One region of the Streptomyces sp. NPDC002580 genome, then DNA from elsewhere that is predicted to be linked to it. Evidence: riboswitches for the same ligand, from Rfam matches in the RefSeq annotation. Region 1 holds a riboswitch; each other region holds the start of a gene.
What was found. A riboswitch is a leader RNA that binds a small molecule or an ion and turns the genes downstream of it on or off. The one in region 1 is predicted to bind cyclic di-AMP.
Positions count from the first base shown of each region.

Region 2: linked by a shared signal. The riboswitch ahead of ACFYW7_RS25640 (NlpC/P60 family protein) and the one ahead of ACFYW7_RS17220 (transglycosylase family protein) in region 1 are both predicted to bind cyclic di-AMP.
Region 3: linked by a shared signal. The riboswitch ahead of ACFYW7_RS30605 (transglycosylase SLT domain-containing protein) and the one ahead of ACFYW7_RS17220 (transglycosylase family protein) in region 1 are both predicted to bind cyclic di-AMP.
Region 4: linked by a shared signal. The riboswitch ahead of ACFYW7_RS10285 (peptidoglycan DD-metalloendopeptidase family protein) and the one ahead of ACFYW7_RS17220 (transglycosylase family protein) in region 1 are both predicted to bind cyclic di-AMP.

Region 1 covers NZ_JBIAQZ010000005.1:99,066-103,231, reverse strand. Annotated here, with positions in the region: gene ACFYW7_RS17230 (cytochrome P450) at 1-499, shown strand, start outside; gene ACFYW7_RS17225 (transglycosylase family protein) at 749-1,651, shown strand; cyclic di-AMP (ydaO/yuaA leader) riboswitch at 1,834-2,028, shown strand; gene ACFYW7_RS17220 (transglycosylase family protein) at 2,033-2,731, shown strand; gene eno (phosphopyruvate hydratase) at 3,083-4,166, shown strand, end outside.
Region 2 covers NZ_JBIAQZ010000008.1:406,444-410,609, forward strand. Annotated here, with positions in the region: gene ACFYW7_RS25635 (hypothetical protein) at 210-527, shown strand; gene ACFYW7_RS25640 (NlpC/P60 family protein) at 625-2,412, opposite strand; cyclic di-AMP (ydaO/yuaA leader) riboswitch at 2,421-2,593, opposite strand; gene ACFYW7_RS25645 (hypothetical protein) at 3,079-3,309, shown strand; gene ACFYW7_RS25650 (alpha/beta hydrolase) at 3,306-3,980, opposite strand.
Region 3 covers NZ_JBIAQZ010000011.1:154,846-159,011, reverse strand. Annotated here, with positions in the region: partial or broken gene ACFYW7_RS30610 (CocE/NonD family hydrolase) at 277-1,828, shown strand; cyclic di-AMP (ydaO/yuaA leader) riboswitch at 2,273-2,433, shown strand; gene ACFYW7_RS30605 (transglycosylase SLT domain-containing protein) at 2,437-3,207, shown strand; gene ACFYW7_RS30600 (HAD family hydrolase) at 3,331-4,140, opposite strand.
Region 4 covers NZ_JBIAQZ010000002.1:876,960-881,125, forward strand. Annotated here, with positions in the region: gene ACFYW7_RS10280 (SGNH/GDSL hydrolase family protein) at 1-515, opposite strand, end outside; gene ACFYW7_RS10285 (peptidoglycan DD-metalloendopeptidase family protein) at 841-1,755, opposite strand; cyclic di-AMP (ydaO/yuaA leader) riboswitch at 1,760-1,917, opposite strand; gene ACFYW7_RS10290 (tyrosine-protein phosphatase) at 2,597-3,394, shown strand; gene ACFYW7_RS10295 (DUF6126 family protein) at 3,439-3,555, opposite strand; gene ACFYW7_RS10300 (helix-turn-helix domain-containing protein) at 3,582-4,166, opposite strand, start outside.

The sequences.
Region 1 (4,166 bases):
CAATCTCATCGGCAACGGGATGCACGCCCTGCTGACCCATCCCGGGCAGCGGGCCCGCCTCCAGGCCTCCCTCGCGGCCGGGGAGAGCGGGCTGCTCGAGACCGGTGTGGAGGAACTCCTGCGCTACGACGGGCCCGTGGAACTGGCCACCTGGCGGTTCGCGACGGAGGACGTGCGGATCGGCGGGCAGGTCATCTCGGCCGGTGATCCCGTGCTCGTGGTTCTCGCCGCCGCGGACCGGGACCCCGAACGGTTCGAGCGGCCGGACACGCTCGATCTCGCACGGAGTGACAATCAGCACGTGGGCTACGGGCACGGCATCCACTACTGCCTGGGTGCGCCGCTCGCCCGGCTGGAGGGGCAGACCGCCATCGGTACGCTCCTCAACCGCCTGCCCGACCTTCGGCTTGGGGTGGATTCGGCTGATCTGCGCTGGCGCGGAGGGCTGATTATGCGTGGATTGCGCACGCTTCCGGTGGAGTTCACCCCGGTCAAATAGGCCCTGAACGGCGCATCGGTGACCCTTCGACACCTTCGCCGAAGGATTTCTTCCGAATACCGGAAAGGGTGCCCTCGCGGCTACCGGAACGTGATGGTCCATCAATTTTGTGATCTTCACGTGATCTGTACTGCATCGACTTGTGACAAGTGATCGAGTGCGACTACGTTCACCCATCAACGCGACACCCGCACCGAGCACTTCGTGGGAGTCGTCGTAGTCACCCGCCGTCACGCGAAAGGTTTCCAGATGCTCTCCGGGAACGGCCGTCACCGTCGCCCTCGTCAGGCACCTGCTCTCATCGTCGCCGCGGGGGTGGCCGGATCGGCCATCGCCATTCCGCTGCTCGCGGCGTCGAGTGCCAGCGCGGCCGACGGGAACACCTGGGACCGGGTGGCGCAGTGCGAGAGCGGCGGTGCGTGGAGCTCCGACAGCGAGAACGGGTACTACGGCGGGCTTCAGCTGTCCCAGGACGACTGGGAGGCGCACGGCGGCCTCGAGTACGCCCCGCAGGCCGACCAGGCCAGCCGCTCGCAGCAGATAGCCGTCGCGGAGCGACTGCTCGACGACCGGGGCCTCGCGGCCTGGCCGACCTGCGGGCCGCTCTCCGGGCTCGGTACGAGCTCGGGTGACGTCCAGGTCGACACGGGTGTCGAGGGCGATGCCGGGAGCGAGTCGGGCGGATACGGGTCGTCCGGTCTGTCGACCGAGCCCGACTCGACCCCTTCCTATGGTTCGTCCGCTTCGGGTGACTCCTCGGACGCCACTCCGGAACCCAGTGCTTCGCAGAGCTCCGACAGCTCCGACAAGACGGCCACCGAAGGTGACAAGTCGGGCAAGTCGGGCAAGAAGGGCGCCTCTTCGGGGGCTTCCGACGACGAGAGCACCGGTGCCGGGCGGCACCGCGGCGACAGTGCCGCCGAGCGGGCGGCCGACAGCCGAGGCGATGTCGCCGTCGGTCGGCACGCCTCGCGCGACGTCCTCGACGACCTGTACGTCACGGACGGCCTCTCGGGTTCCTCCGACTCCCTTCTCCTCGACAGCGGATGGGGCAACCTGTCCACCGCCGACGAGGACGCCGCGGACGCCGGTCCCGGCCTCGTCGTGCCTGGTCGGAGCATCGCCGTCACCGTCGAAACGCTCCAGCAGTAGGGGGAGTTCGCGTCACGATTCGCCGTGGAATGTCCGGTTTGGCGGAAGTGAGAGATGGGTCTCAGAAGCCCTGATCGTCTTTGAAATTCCGCCGATCGACTGCTTACGGTCGGACCGCTCGCCACAGCGGGCCCCGACGATCGCAACGCCGAATCCTGCCAGCGGCCGTACGGGAACACTCGTCGCGTCAAGCGCCGTAGGCAGGAGCGGGGGACCCAAGGTAAGCGCCGCGTCCGGGAGTTGAGAGACACCCGGGGACGGCTTGGGGTTAAGCCGCGTGCCGGACGTCCTGGAGACCAGGACCGAGGGGACGCGGCCGGGCAACTCAACCGGCCCGAACCCGACAGCTCACCTCGCAGGCGTCGGTGAGGGGATCACTCCATGCTGTTTTCCGGCAAGGGCAAGCACCGCCGTCCGAACAAGGCCACCCGCGTCGCCACGCTCGCCGGCGTCACCGGCGTCGCCATCGCCGCCCCGCTGATGGCGGCCGGCAACGCCTCCGCGGCCACCGCCTCCGAGTGGGACGCCGTCGCCCAGTGCGAGGCCGGCGGCAACTGGTCGATCAACACCGGCAACGGCTACTACGGCGGCCTGCAGTTCTCGGCCTCCACGTGGGCCGCGTACGGCGGCACCGCCTACGCCGCCACCGCCGACCAGGCCTCGAAGTCGCAGCAGATCACCATCGGCGAGAAGGTCCTCGCCGGGCAGGGCAAGGGCGCCTGGCCGACCTGCGGCGTCGGCCTGTCGAGCGCCGCGTACACCGGTGGCACCTCGACCCCGTCGACCCCCTCCGGCTCCTCCTCGTCGAGCGCCTCGCAGGACACCGCCACCCGGACGACGGAGCAGCCCGTCTCCCGTTCCGCGGAGCGCCCGGCCGCGCAGAAGACCGTCACCACCCCGACCGGCAAGAAGGTCAAGAAGGGTGACGGCGAGTACAAGGTCGTCAAGGGTGACACCCTCAGCTCGATCGCCGAGAAGAAGCACGTCAAGGGCGGCTGGCAGAAGCTGTTCAAGCTGAACAAGGACATCGTCGCCGACGCCGACTTCATCTACCCGGGCCAGCAGCTGCACCTCGGCTGAGTGCCGCGGCGCGCCGGTCGGTGACGGTCGCTTTCGGCGGACGGCGACCACCTCCCCGGCGGCGCTCGGCCCTCTCCGGGCCGAGCGACAGCTCTCCCCTCCCTGGCCGGGCCTTTTTGGGAAAGGCCCGGTGAGGGCCCCCGTTCCCCCGGGCTCCCCGCTCCGGTGCGTTCTCCCCCGTACGCACCGGAGCGGGGTTTTTCATTTCTTCTTTGTTTAGTTCAGGAACAATATGTACTCTCAGTTCTGCCCGAGGGGTGGTCGATCGGCTGGCCGATCCCCCTGGGCCGGTTAGGCTCATCCCGCGGGGCTGCCGAGCCCCGCGTAATCGCGTCACATCCCAATAAGGAGATGCTCGTGCCGTCCATCGACGTCGTCGTAGCCCGGGAAATCCTGGACTCCCGAGGCAACCCCACGGTCGAGGTCGAGGTCGGCCTCGACGACGGCAGCACGGGTCGTGCCGCCGTTCCGTCCGGCGCTTCCACCGGCGCCTTCGAGGCCATCGAGCTCCGCGACGGTGACCCCAACCGCTACCTCGGCAAGGGTGTCGAGAAGGCCGTCCTCGCCGTCATCGAGCAGATCGGCCCGGAGCTCGTCGGCTACGACGCCACCGAGCAGCGCCTGATCGACCAGGCGATGTTCGACCTGGACGCCACCGACAACAAGGGCTCGCTCGGCGCCAACGCCATCCTCGGCGTCTCGCTCGCCGTCGCGCACGCCGCTTCCGAGGCGTCCGACCTCCCGCTCTTCCGCTACCTGGGCGGCCCGAACGCGCACCTGCTGCCCGTTCCGATGATGAACATCCTGAACGGCGGGTCGCACGCCGACTCGAACGTGGACATCCAGGAGTTCATGATCGCCCCGATCGGCGCGGAGTCCTTCTCCGAGGCGCTGCGCTGGGGCGCCGAGGTCTACCACACCCTCAAGAAGGTGCTGAAGACCAAGGGCCTGTCCACCGGCCTCGGCGACGAGGGCGGCTTCGCCCCGAACCTGGAGTCGAACCGCGCCGCGCTGGACCTCATCCTCGAGGCCATCAAGCAGGCCGGTTACGTCCCCGGCGAGCAGATCGCGCTCGCGCTCGACGTCGCCGCGTCCGAGTTCTACAAGGACGGCAAGTACGAGTTCGAGGGCAAGTCCCGCTCGGCCGCCGAGATGACCGAGTACTACGAGGAGCTCGTCTCCGCGTACCCGCTCGTCTCCATCGAGGACCCGCTGTACGAGGACGACTGGGCCGGCTGGAAGGTCATCACCGACAAGCTGGGCGACAAGGTCCAGATCGTCGGCGACGACCTCTTCGTCACCAACCCGGAGCGTCTGGCCCGCGGCATCGAGGAGGGCTCCGCGAACGCCCTGCTCGTCAAGGTGAACCAGATCGGCTCGCTGACCGAGACGCTGGACGCCGTCGAGATGGCCCAGCGCAACGGCTTCAAGTGCA
Region 2 (4,166 bases), on a different contig from region 1:
GCGACCGCGAGCAGGCTTCCGGCAAGGTGGTGGGGGCGACCGAGGTCGCCCTTCCTCGGCGAGGGCACCGTGGTCACCGACACGGAGGGCGCTGGGGCCGTGCCTCGACGCGAAGAAGATCCGGGTGCCCGGCACAATGCGGGGTACACGGGCGATCACGCAGCCGACCGCACCTCACGCCCGCGGTGGCGCTCACGCAAGGAGTTCCTGTGACCACCTACGTCATCACCGTCCCCGGGACGTTCGTCCACGGCCTCCCGGACGCCTCCCGTGCCGACGTGGAGCGCAGGCTTCGCCCTCAGGACCCGCAGAACACGGATCTGGGCGAGAGCGAGGATCTGAGCCTGCTGACCGTCGGCGAGAACAACACGTTCTCCGTCCGGCTCGAGGTCGAGGCGGCGGACCGCAGGAGCGCCGAGGCGGAAGCCGTCCGGCTCGTCTCCGGCGCGCTCCGCGACAGCGGCCTGTCCGAGGACGACGCCCCGCTGGGACCGGCCGCCGTCACGGGGATCGACAGCGAGTTCTGACGGAGCGCCGCCGCGGTACGCCCGGACCGACCGGGCCGGGCGTACCGAACCGACCGGACCGGCTTTCGGGCGGGCCGGGTCTCAGGCGGGCCGGGTCTCAGGCGGGCCGTACGACGCTGTGGATCGTCCCCTGTCCGGCGTAGTGGACCGACTCCTCCGCGATCCGCGCACCGGGGCTCGGGGCGTGGACCATCACGCCGTCACCGATGTAGAGACCGACGTGGCTCACGTTGCCGTGGAAGAAGACCAGGTCCCCCGGCTGGATATCGGACAGGGCGACGGCGGGGCCGAACCGCGACTGATCCCCGGTCGCGCGGGGCAGCATCACCCCGGCACTCTTCCAGGCGGCCTGGGTGAGCCCGGACGGGTCGTACGAGCCCGGTCCCGAGGCGCCCCACACGCACGGCATGCCGATCTGGGCACGGGCGAAGGCGACCGCCTGCGCGGCCCGACTGTCGTGCGCGACGACCGGTGGCGCGGCGACAGCGGCACCACCGACGATGCCGCCACCGGTACCGGCACCCGCACGGGTGAGGCGGTCGATGTCGAACCCGGGCTCGGGGGCGGCGGGCGCGGGGGCCGCGGCCGCGGGCCACGAGCCACCGCTCCCGGCGGGCCACGACTGCCGCCACGCCTCATCGACCTGCGGCGCCTCGACCGGTGCGGGCGCGAACGACGGGAGCACGGGGGCGGGCGGGAACGCGGTCGGCAGGGGCGCCGACTCGAACGCGACGGGTGCGGCACCCGGCGCGAACGACGGGAGTGCCGGCGCCGGAGGGAACGCTGTCGGCAGCGGTGCCGACTCGAACGCCGCCGGGGCGGGCGGGAACACGGTGGGCAGCGGCGCCGACTCGAACGCCGGCGGCGGGAACGCGGTCGGCGACTGCGCCGACTCGAAGGCCGGGGGCGCGGGGGTCGGTGCGAACGACGGGAGCACGGGGGCCTGCTCGAACGGGGCGGGCGGGAACACCGTGGGCAGGGGCGCCGATTCGAACGCCGTGAGCTGCGGGCCCGGCGCGAACGGCGTGCGGGCGGGCGCGGCCCAAGGGGGCAGGGGCGCCGTCTCGAAGGAGGTGAGCCGGGGCCCCTCCGCCATCGGCTGGTACTCGATCGCCGGGGCCGGCACGGCCGGCAGGTTCTGCTGTGCCTGGTGTCTCGACATCAGTTCCTGTGCCACGGCCAGCTTGCGCCGGGCACTGTCCTTCTTGACCTTCAGCGGGGACGTCTGCGCCTCCGCGGCCGGGGCGGACGCCGCGGGCGACGCCGCGCGGACCGCTGCCTCGGGGGGTGCCGGGGCCGGGGCGCGTCCGGCCGTCATCCCGTTCGCCGAACCGGCGGTGAGTTCCAGGACGGGGCGTGCGGTCGGTTCGGGAGCCGGACCCGCGGTCAGCTCTCGCGCCGGTGCCGCGGTCAGCTCGGCCACGGGGCGGGCGGCCCGCTCCACCTGATACGTCGTCGGGCCGTCCGCCGGACGGCTCCCGCCCGCCGCCGGGCGGGCCGTGTCCCGGCCGGGGCTCGGCTGTCTGTCGGCGGGCAGCACGGCCGGCAGCGAGGGGCCTCGCCGGGTGCGCGCTCCGTCGAACCACTGCCTCATCAGGTCGGCCTGCGCGGGATCGGTGTCCCCGCGCCCCTGGCCGCCACCTCGGCGTTCGGACCTGCGGCCACTGTTCGCCAGAGCGCGGGTCCCGTTGAAGTTGCCGGTCGCGTTCTCCGCATGGTCGTAGAGCGACGAGAGCCGTCGGCGGACTTCCTCCCCGCTGGGCTCCTCGCGCCCGGCCGGCGCCTCGGCGGACATCGACTCGCGGGCCAAGGCCATCGCGGAGTCGGTGTCCCGCACGCTCGGCAGGTTGGTGCCCGGGGTGGGCGGGGTGCGTTCCGGCGCCATGGGAGAGGTACTCCTTCCGTCATCCGCCTACCGGGTTAGCTGTCGGGTTCGGGCGGACGATTCCGGAAGGTATGCCCTACGGTCCCTGCCCCGTAAGGCAGTCGGACCGATTCACCCCAAGTTCGGTGGGTCCCCGGCTCCGGCTGCCACAGGGACAGACAGGACTCGGCGGAGGCCGCGCCGCCCGGCGGGCTTCGCCGGAGGGAATCGGGCGGCCTGGTCGCCAACTTAGCCATGTTGTGCACCCTGTGTGAAGATCCACGTCCCAGATGTCCGATACATTTTCGTGACCTTCATCGCACCGTCTCATACGGCGACGGTGAGGGCACACCCCGTACGCGAAACGACGGCCGGGCAACTCCGTTGAGGGCGTTCGCGATTCCGCCCGGACCCGACACCCGCACGTCGCGCCGGTCTTCGCCGCCCGACACCGGACGGTCCACCAGGGACTCCCGCCCCGGGACCGTCGCCCCGGGCCGGCCTTCCCGGGACCGGTCGAAAGTGCATGCGGAACTGGCTTTCCCTGACATCCCGTTCGACATCGAGGGCGCCCGATGGTCACAGCGTGACCGGTTGTGGCCGAGCCGGCGGGATGACCACTGGGAACGGCTCCCGGCCCTACCTTCGAGACACGGAAGACCACGAGAGCGAGTCGAGGATCCCCACGTGCACGATGCGCCGATCTATGCCCAACTGATCTCCGAACGCGGCGACATACCGACGCTCGTCCGAAGCGAAGCCCGTCGGCTGCAACGCGACTTCGAGTGGATCCTCAGCTGGGATCCCTCGACGGGCGCACCGCTTCCCGCCTCCGCCGCACGGCTGACGGGCGGCCCTCGCCGCGGCTTCTCGGCCGGCCCGGACCCCGACGACCGGCTGGATCCGACCGCGTTCTAGAGAACGTCGGGTTCGCTTCCCGGCCCTCCGGCGGGGAGCGGTCCGAGGCCGCTGTCGAGTTGGTTCACCAGTTCGGCGACCGTCGAGGCCGTGGCCCGGTGCCAGGTGAGCGCGCGACGGAGCATGGCGTGGTCACCGCCCTCGACCCGCACGGCGCTCGCGGCGGAGCCGGCGTCCCCGGCCCTTCGGACGAGGGCGAAGGAGGCGGCGGGATCGGTGACCCGGTCCCGGTCGCCGTGCAGCACGACGACCCGCTTGTCCCGGAGGTGGGCCACCGGCTCACCTTCCGGACACCAGGGGGCCAGTGCCACCACGGCCCGGACCTGGGGAGCGGCCGCGGCGCTCAGGGCGGCGCGGCCCCCCATCGAATGACCCACCAGCACGACCGGAACCTCTCCCACCAGGTCGGCCAGTTCGCCGAGCGCCCGCCGGACATCGGTGACGGGGTCGGCGTCCGTGCCGTTCCATCCCCTGTGGCGGAAGCGCACCTGCCCGACGAACACGTCCTCGCCGGGCAGGGCCCGGGTCACCGCGCGCACGAAGGGCCGCATGCGCACGCGCGCGGCATGCCACGGACGTGACGGGTCCGCGCTGTCGGCCATGCCGCCGTGCAGGATCAGCACGGCGGCGCGCGCCGGACCCGCGCCCGGACCGCCGGCGCGACACGGCACCAGCGCCACGGGACCCCCGGTCGGTCCGGTCCGGGACACACCGGTTCGGGACACCTCAGCGGCGGACATCCGCGCGGAGCGTCGCATGGCACCTCTCCACCCTCATGGCGCGTCTGCACGCCTCGACTCGGCCGAGGTGGGATCCTCCCACAGCCCTCCGTGACCCTGGCATCACGAGCCGCCGTC
Region 3 (4,166 bases), on a different contig from region 1:
GCCAGCAGGTATACGGGAGTACACCCGTAAGGCACACGAGATGTACCTGCCCGCCCCAACGACGAGTACCCCGACGCGCGGGCACATGCGGATCACCGGCGGTATGTTCATGATCAGTAGATTTGGACCGGTGTCCGACGCCCCACGGAGAAGTCCCCGGAAGGGCTGACCGCGTCCCGCAGCCCCGCCGGAACGAGCCAGGCCCGCCCGCGCCCCTCCTCTCCTCTCTTCCCCGGCCGCGCCACACGATGCACCCCGTCCTCCGAGGTGACGCCCATGCGTATCCGTACGTCCTTCCCCACGAGATCACTCACGAGGACGTCCTCGTCCCCCTCTCGGACGGCACCCGTCTGTACGCCAGGATCTGGCCTCCGCTGACCGAGGACCCCGTACCGGCCGGCGCTCCTGGAGTACCACCCGCATCGCCCGACCGACGGGACGGCCCCGCGCGACCGGCAGCGGCACCCCTGGTACGCCGGTCATGGTTACGCCTCCGTCCGCGTGGACACGCGCGGGTACGGCAACTCGGAGGGCGCGCCGACGGACGGGTGCTCGGAGACCGAGCCGGCCGACGGCGTGGAAGTGATCGGCTGGCCGGCCGACCGGTCCTGGTGCACCGGCAGGGTCGGCATGTTCGGGATCGCCTGGGGCGGCTGCGACTCCCTCCGCATCGCCGCTCCCGCGCCCGAGCCGCCAGGAGACGCTGCGCTGGTGGGACCACCGGCTCCGGGAAGAGGACACCGGCGCGCTCTCCGCTCCTCTCCTGCGTTCGTACGTGATGGACGCGCACCCCCCGGCGGCCGTGCACGGGGACCTTGCGGGCCGCCGGGTCGGCGGCCCGGCCTGGCCCTCGCCCTCGGTGACCCAGGTCGCGTACGCGCTCCAGGGTGCCCCGGTGCCGGTGCGGTCCCCTCAGCACACGGGGATCGACGCGGGCCGCCTCCTCCCCTCCGGCGACGACGCCGACCTGCCGCCGGACCAGCGGGAGGAGGACGCCCGGTCGGCCTGCTTCGAGTTCGCGGTGCCGGCGGAGACCTGGGTGCTGGGCCGCCCTCGGGTCTCACTGCGGCTGACGTCCGGCCCACCCGGGGGCCAGGTGATCGCCCGCCTGTGCGACGTGGCCCCGGACGGAGCGTCCACCCTCGTCACCCGCGGCGCCCTGAACCTGTCGGCCCGCCGGGACCGCGACCGGACGGTCCCCTGGAGTCCGGGCACCACGGAGAACGTGATGTTCGACCTGTCCGCCATCGGCTACGCGTTCCCGGCGGGCCACCGCATCCGGCTGAGCGTCTCCTCGGCGTACTGGCCCTGGATCTGGCCGCGGCCGGGCTCGGCGGCGGGCTTCACCCTCGAACCGATCGGCAGCACCCTCGAACTCCCCTTACGGACAAGGGCGTCGGACCCGTCCATCACGTTCGGGGAACCGGAGGAGGCGGAGCCCCTCGGCGCGACCGACTCCGAGACGCTGGACGAACCGCGCCCGCGGCGCCTGGTTTTGCGCGACGTGGCCGCGGGCACCTGGCGCCTCGAGGCGAACCCGCGCCACGGCGGCACCCGCGTGCATCCCGACGGCCTCGAACACACGGAGGACGCGCGGGAGACGTACACGATCGACGAGTCGGACCCGTCGTCCGCCCGCGCCCGCTCGACCTGGTCGATCCGGCTGCACCGCCCGGACCTGCCGTGGGACGCCCGCGTCGAGACGACCTCCGCCATCAGGTGCGACGCGCGGGACTTCGTCCTGTCCGACGAGCTCGTCCGCAAGGACGGCGACGAGGTCGTCTTCCACCGGACCCGGGAGAAGAGGACCCCGCGCACGGCCGGCTGACAGAACCGGACGAACAGGGCTTACGGGTAAGGGAGTTCCCTCTCGTCGCCCCCTCGGCGCACGACGTCACCCGCCCTGGTCCGACCCTGCCACGCGCCCCGCGGCCCGCACCCCTCCGCAAGGGGCTCGCCGGGCGCCTTGAGGCGTCCCGACACCCCACCCCCAAGGGCGCAATGCCCGACTTGCCCGGCATGCCGCGTTGATGACCCTCGACCTCGTGAGTTGAGTCACCCGCGAACCGGTCCGCCGCCTCGCACCCCTCCCCCGCCAACCCGTTCACCAAAGGCAAGTTGAGGATTCAATTCCGCCTTAATCGGACGTTTCCCCCTGGCTCTAAACAGGCGAAATAGATCTTCAAAGCCAAATCTGGCCTTGTTCCGGACATGTGCTCTCGCATACGTTTCCGTCGATCCCGGGCGGATCGCCGAATCCTGCCGCCGCCCGGAAACCCACCCACCCACGCACGGCAGGAGCGGGGGAACCACAGGTAAGCCGCCGATCCGGACACACCGGACCGGCTGGGGTGAAGCCGCGCCCGAAAACGCGGCCGGGCATCTCCCGCCCGAACCCGACAGCTCACCTCGCAGGCGTCGGAGAGGACACCAGTCATGCCCGCACGAGGCAAGCACCGCCACACGAAGTCCAACATCATCACTCGGGGCATGATCGCCGCCGGTACGGGTGGCATAGCCCTCGCCCTCCCGCTCGTGAGCGCGACCGGCGCCCACGCGGCCACCCCGGCGCAGGCCCCCCAGGTCACCAAGGCCGCGAAGACCGCGGTGGTCCCCAACGTCCAGCTCATCACCTACAAGGTGGTCGCGGGTGACACCCTCTCCAAGGTGGCGCAGAAGCACCCCGAGAGCGGCGGCTGGAAGAAGCTGTACCAGGCGAACCGCGCCGTCATCGGCGACAACCCCGCGTTGATCAGCCCGGGCCTGAAGCTGACCGTGGGCACGAAGACGCTGAAGCCGACGGCCGCGGGCACGACGGCGAAGGCCACCCCGGCAGTCGCCAAGAAGGCCGCGACGACGGCCGTCCAGGCCTCCGCCAAGACGTACACGAACGACCTCGACGGCTGGATCAAGCACTCGCTGGACATCATGGCCCAGCACGGCATCCCGGGCAGCTACGACGGCATCCACCGCAACGTGATGCGCGAGTCGTCCGGCAACCCGCTCGCCATCAACAACTGGGACTCCAACGCCGTCGCGGGCACCCCCTCCAAGGGCCTGCTCCAGGTCATCGACCCCACGTTCCGGGCCTTCCACGTCCCCGGCACGTCGATGGACCCCTACGACCCGGTCGCGAACATCACCGCGGCCTGCAACTACGCGGCCAAGACCTACGGCTCCATCGACAACGTCAACGGCGCCTACTGATCACACCGCGGCACCGATCGCACCCGCACCCGTCGGCGGCCCGTACCCGGGCCCGCCGACGGGTGCGTCGTCGTGGGCGCCGCACGCCGACTCGCCGGCGTCGGGCCCCTCGGCCGACGACCCCTAGAAGCCGAAGAGGCGCTCCAGGACGACCGCGATCCCGTCGTCCTCGTTCGACAGCGTGACCTCGTCGGCCACCGCCTTCAGTTCCGGATGGGCGTTGGCCATCGCCACGCCACGGGCGGCCCAGTCGAACATCGGGATGTCGTTGGGCATGTCTCCGAAGGCGAGCGTCGCCGAGGGGCTGAGCCCCAGATGCGCCGCCGCCAGAGCGAGGCCCGTCGCCTTGGTCACCCCGCATGGCTGGAGTTCGACGGTGCCGGGCCCGGACATCGTGACCGTCGCGAGCGAGCCGACCACTCCTCGCGCCGCCGACGCCAACTCGTCGTCGGACAACAAGGGGTGACGGAGCAGCACCTTGCTGATCGGCTCCGACCAGAGGTCGTCCCGCCGCCGCACCCGCACCGCCGGCAGGGTCGGATGCGGCATCACGTACCCCGGCTCGATGAGCGTCAGCCCGTCCACGCCGTCCTGGTCGACCGCCGCGTACAGCATCCCGACCTCCGCCTCGATCTTGCCGAGCGCCGTCTCCGCCAGTTCCCTGTCCAGGGTCACCGACCAGAGCATCCGGTCCGCCCCGGCGTCGTACAGCTGCGCCCCCTGTCCGCACACCGCCAGTCCCTCACCGCCGAGTTCGTCGAGCAGCGGTCGCACGCGCGGCGCGGGGCGGCCCGTCACCACGAGGTGCCGGGCACCCGCCTGGGCCACCTTCGCCAACGCGGCCCGCGACCGGTCGGAGAGAGTGTCGTCGCCGCGCAGCAGCGTTCCGTCCAGGTCAGTGGCGATGAGTGAATATGCAGTCGGAGCGGCCATGATCCGAAGAATACGGATCGAACGAC
Region 4 (4,166 bases), on a different contig from region 1:
AAGCGGTCGCCGTCCCAGGCGCGGCGGTCCTGGATGGTCTTCAGGGACCAGAGGTCGAGGACGGGACAGCCGTAGCGGTCCGCGATGGCCCGCACGTGTCCGTTGTACGTGGCGATCTTGCCGCGCAGATGCTTGAGCACGGGGACGTCACGGGTGTCGAAGCCGGTGGTCACCATGACGGTGCCGACGGCGGAGGTGAGGTCGGCGACCGCGCGCTCGAAGCGCTCCGCGACCTCGTCGGGGTCGGTACCGGGCCGGATGATGTCGTTGCCGCCCGCGCAGAACGAGACCATGTCCGGGCCGAGTTCCTTGGCCCGCACGAGCTGGGTCTCGACGATCTGGTCGAGCAGTTTGCCGCGCACGGCGAGATTGGTGTAGTCGAAGTCGCCCTCGGGCCGCCGGTCCGCGAGAAGCACCGCGAAGCGGTCCGCCCAACCGACGAAGGCCCCGTCGGGGCCAGGGTCGCCGACGCCTTCGGTGAAGCTGTCCCCCACCGCCACGTACGACCCGATCACTGATCTGTTGTCACTCTTCGAATCGTCTGCCACATCGAGCCATCATTCACCTTTCGATGTGAGCTACGCGACCGTAGGGAGGGGTTGACGGGCGGTGACATAAGCCACTGACCAAGTGTTGGTCAACTCTGGAATAGGGCCCCGAGAGGGGCTGTTGAAGCAGCGATCACACTCGGGCCGGGAAATCACGCGGGGAATCCCCACGGGGGTTCGCGCGCCTTGTGCGGGAAACACCGCAGGCCGGACCCCGGGGATCGTGGGGTCCGGCCTACGGATGCGGTCCTGCCGTCAGGAGCAGGATGCGGTGGGGGTACGGGTCACGGCGTCAGCCGACGGTGACACCGTGCGAGCGCAGGTACGCGACGGGGTCGACGTCCGAGCCGTAGTCCGGCGTGGTGCGGATCTCGAAGTGCAGGTGCGGTCCGGTGACGTTGCCGGTCGCTCCGGAGAGGCCGATCTGCTGGCCCTCGGTCACGGTCTGCCCGGCCGAGACGGACAGGGACGACAGGTGCGCGTACTGGGAGTACTTGCCGTCGGCGTGCTGGATGACGACCTGGTTGCCGTAGGCGCCGCCCCAGCCCGCGGAGACGACGGTGCCCGCGGCGATCGACTTGAGGGTGGTGCCGGTGGGGACCACGAAGTCCACGCCCGTGTGGTAGCCGCTGGACCACATGCTGCCCGCGGTCTTGTAGCTGGTGCCGACGCCGGAGCCCTCGACGGGCAGGGTGTAGCCGGAACCGTTGGCGGCGGGGGCCGACTCGGTGGCCGGGGCAGCCTCCGCGGTCTTCGCGGCCTGGGTCGCCTGGGCGGGCTTCGCGGCCGGGGCCGCCGTCCGGGTGGACGCGTGGGTGGCGCCGGTGGCGGCGGCCTTCTCGCCGAGCGACAGCTTCAGGCCGGGGTGGATCAGCGACGGGTCGCCGCCGATGGCGGAGCGGTTGTCGGAGTAGATCTTCTTCCAGCCGCCGCTGACGTTCTGCTCGTCGGCGATCTTCGAGAGGTAGTCGCCGGACTTCACGGCGTACGTCTTCGTCGTGCCGGACTTCGTGCCGGCCTTCGCGGCGGCGGGAGCGGCGGCCGGGGCCTTCTCGACGTGCTGCGTGACGGCGGCCGGGGTCGCGGCGTGGGCGCCGGCGGCTCCCATCAGCGGCAGCGCGAGCGCGGCGCCACCGGTACCGGCCACGGCGATCGAGCGGCTGATTCGCAAGGACTTGGGACGGCGGTGCTTACCCTTCGCGGGCATGACGATTTCCTCTCCGGCGCCTGCGGGGTGAGCTGTCGGGTGCGGACTGGAGATGCCCGGCCGCGCTGCTGCGCGGCTGTACCCCTAGCCTGTTCCGGAGACCGGACCAGGCACGAAACCTGTGGGTCCCCCGCTCCTGCCGTGTACGGGTGAGTGTGCGGATTCCGGGCGGCGGCAGGATTGGGCGTCCGTCCGGATTGAGGCAGAACGTAAGCGAGATGCGAGCGTGTCGACAACTATGGGCGATTTCCGTGCGCTCGCCTTTCTTGATCCATGCGGTATTCGCCGTCACCCTCCGTGGAATGACGATCTTTCCGGTCCCTCAACCGGCCCGGGAATGCGGGCGGGTTGAGAAAGGACGACGGCAACGCATCGTCACGAATATGACGCTCCTCACGCGACTTGTCCCACGACACCCCATTTCAGGGACAGTTGGAATTTACCCACCAATTCAGACAGAACGGCCACATGCGACACCGGCGGATATCTTCCACATCCGACCCCTTGTGCGGCTCGCACTCGAACCATGACGCACCGGCGCGTCACTTCGGTCGATTCAGCCGATTCCATGACGTTCATACGCTTTATGCGGCAGGCTGACCGGATCCCCCGCGGAGCTCCGTACCGCCGCGGCGAGCGCGCGCCGTGCCGGGGGTTCGCTCCGCGGCCCCGTCACGGCCGCTCACCGGGGGTGGTGCGGGGTGTCATGTGACCGCCTGTGGACGACTCATTGCCCCAGGAACCCATGTCGTATCGTCGGGAGCGCGAGCCGAAGACAACTGCCGACGATCGACGCCGAGTCCAGCCCGGTGACACCGACGGCCGAAGGGGAGGAGCCCCCGTGACGCAGCAGGTCCCGTCGACCGAGCCCGAGCTCGGCGGAGTGCGCAACTTCCGCGACGTGGGCGGGCTGCCCACCGCGGACGGCCGACGAGTGCGCTACGGGCACCTGTTCCGCAGCGGCCACCTCGCGCACGCCACGGAGGAGGACGCCGCGTTCCTCATCTCCCTGGGACTCCACACGATCTTCGACTTCCGCAACGCGGCGGACCAGCGGCTGGAGGGCCCGGACGTCGAACTGCCGGGCGTCCGGAACGTGAATCTCCCGCTGAGCGACCCGGCCGACGGGAGCGAGTTCTGGAAGATGGTCCGTGACGGCGACCTCGACCAGCTGCACGCGATCCTCGGCGACGGCAAGGGCGCGAACCGCATGATCAACTCCTACCGCACGATCATCAAGGAGCGCACCGCCGAGCACTCCCAGGTGCTGCGCGCGCTGACCGAGGACAGCGTGCCCGCGCTGATGCACTGCGCCGCCGGCAAGGACCGGGCCGGTCTGTCCATCGCCGTCACCCTGCTCGCCCTCGGCGTCGAGCGCGACGCGATCGTGGCCGACTACCTGGAGTCGAACGCCACGCACCGCCGCTACAAGGTGCGCCGCAGCAACACCTCGGCCGCCGCGTACTCCCCCGAGGTCATGGAGCTGCTCAGCCCCCTCTTCGACGCGCGCGCGGAGTACCTGACGGCCGCGTTCGACACGATCGAGGAGACCTGGGGCGGCGTCGACACCTATCTGGAACAGGGTCTGGGGCTGACGCCCGAGCTGCGCGAACGCCTGCGCGAGCGACTCCTGGACTGAGCCCGGGCGGCCCGGGCCCCCGCCGATCGCGCCGGGTCCGGGCGCTACTGGTTGTGCGCGCCCAGCGTGAAGAGCAGGTAGATGAAGGCCGCGAAGACGTGGCCGACGGCGACGTAGATGATCAGCCGCACCCACAGGGCGCGCGGGAACTTCTCCTCCATGGACCGGCGGGGTTCTACGGGTTCGGTCATGACGTCTCTCCCGGGGTGAGGTGGCCGGCGGCCGGGCCGAGGCACAGCGCGGCGACGGGGCTCTGCAGCAGGGTGTGTACGAAGAGGAGCTCGGCCCCGTCGCGCTCGGCGGCGGCGATGCGGTGCGGGGTGAGCGAGTCGAAGTGGGCACTGTCCCCGGGCTCCAGGACGTGCGCGGTGTCCCCGAGGCGCAGCCTGAGCCGCCCCTGGAGGACATACAGCCACTCCTCGCCCGGATGGACCCGCACGATGTCGCCCTGCGAGCCGTACGGGACGTGCACGCGCAGCGCCTGCATGCCCCGGCCGGCCGCGCCGGCCTTCCAGTAGGTCCAGCCGCCCGCCGGGGCCGGTTCCATGTCGCCGGCCCGCACGATCGCGTCACGGTCGGCCACCGTCTCGCCGAGCAGTTCGGAAACCGTCGTACCGTAGACGCGGGCCAGCGTGAGCAGCACCGGCAGCGAGGGCTGGCGCTGCCCGGTCTCCAGCCGGGAGAGATGGGCGGGTGAGAGCCCGGCATCACGGGCCGCCGCCTCCAGGGTGAGGGAGGCGGCGCGGCGCAGTGCCCGGAGCTGGGGCGCCAC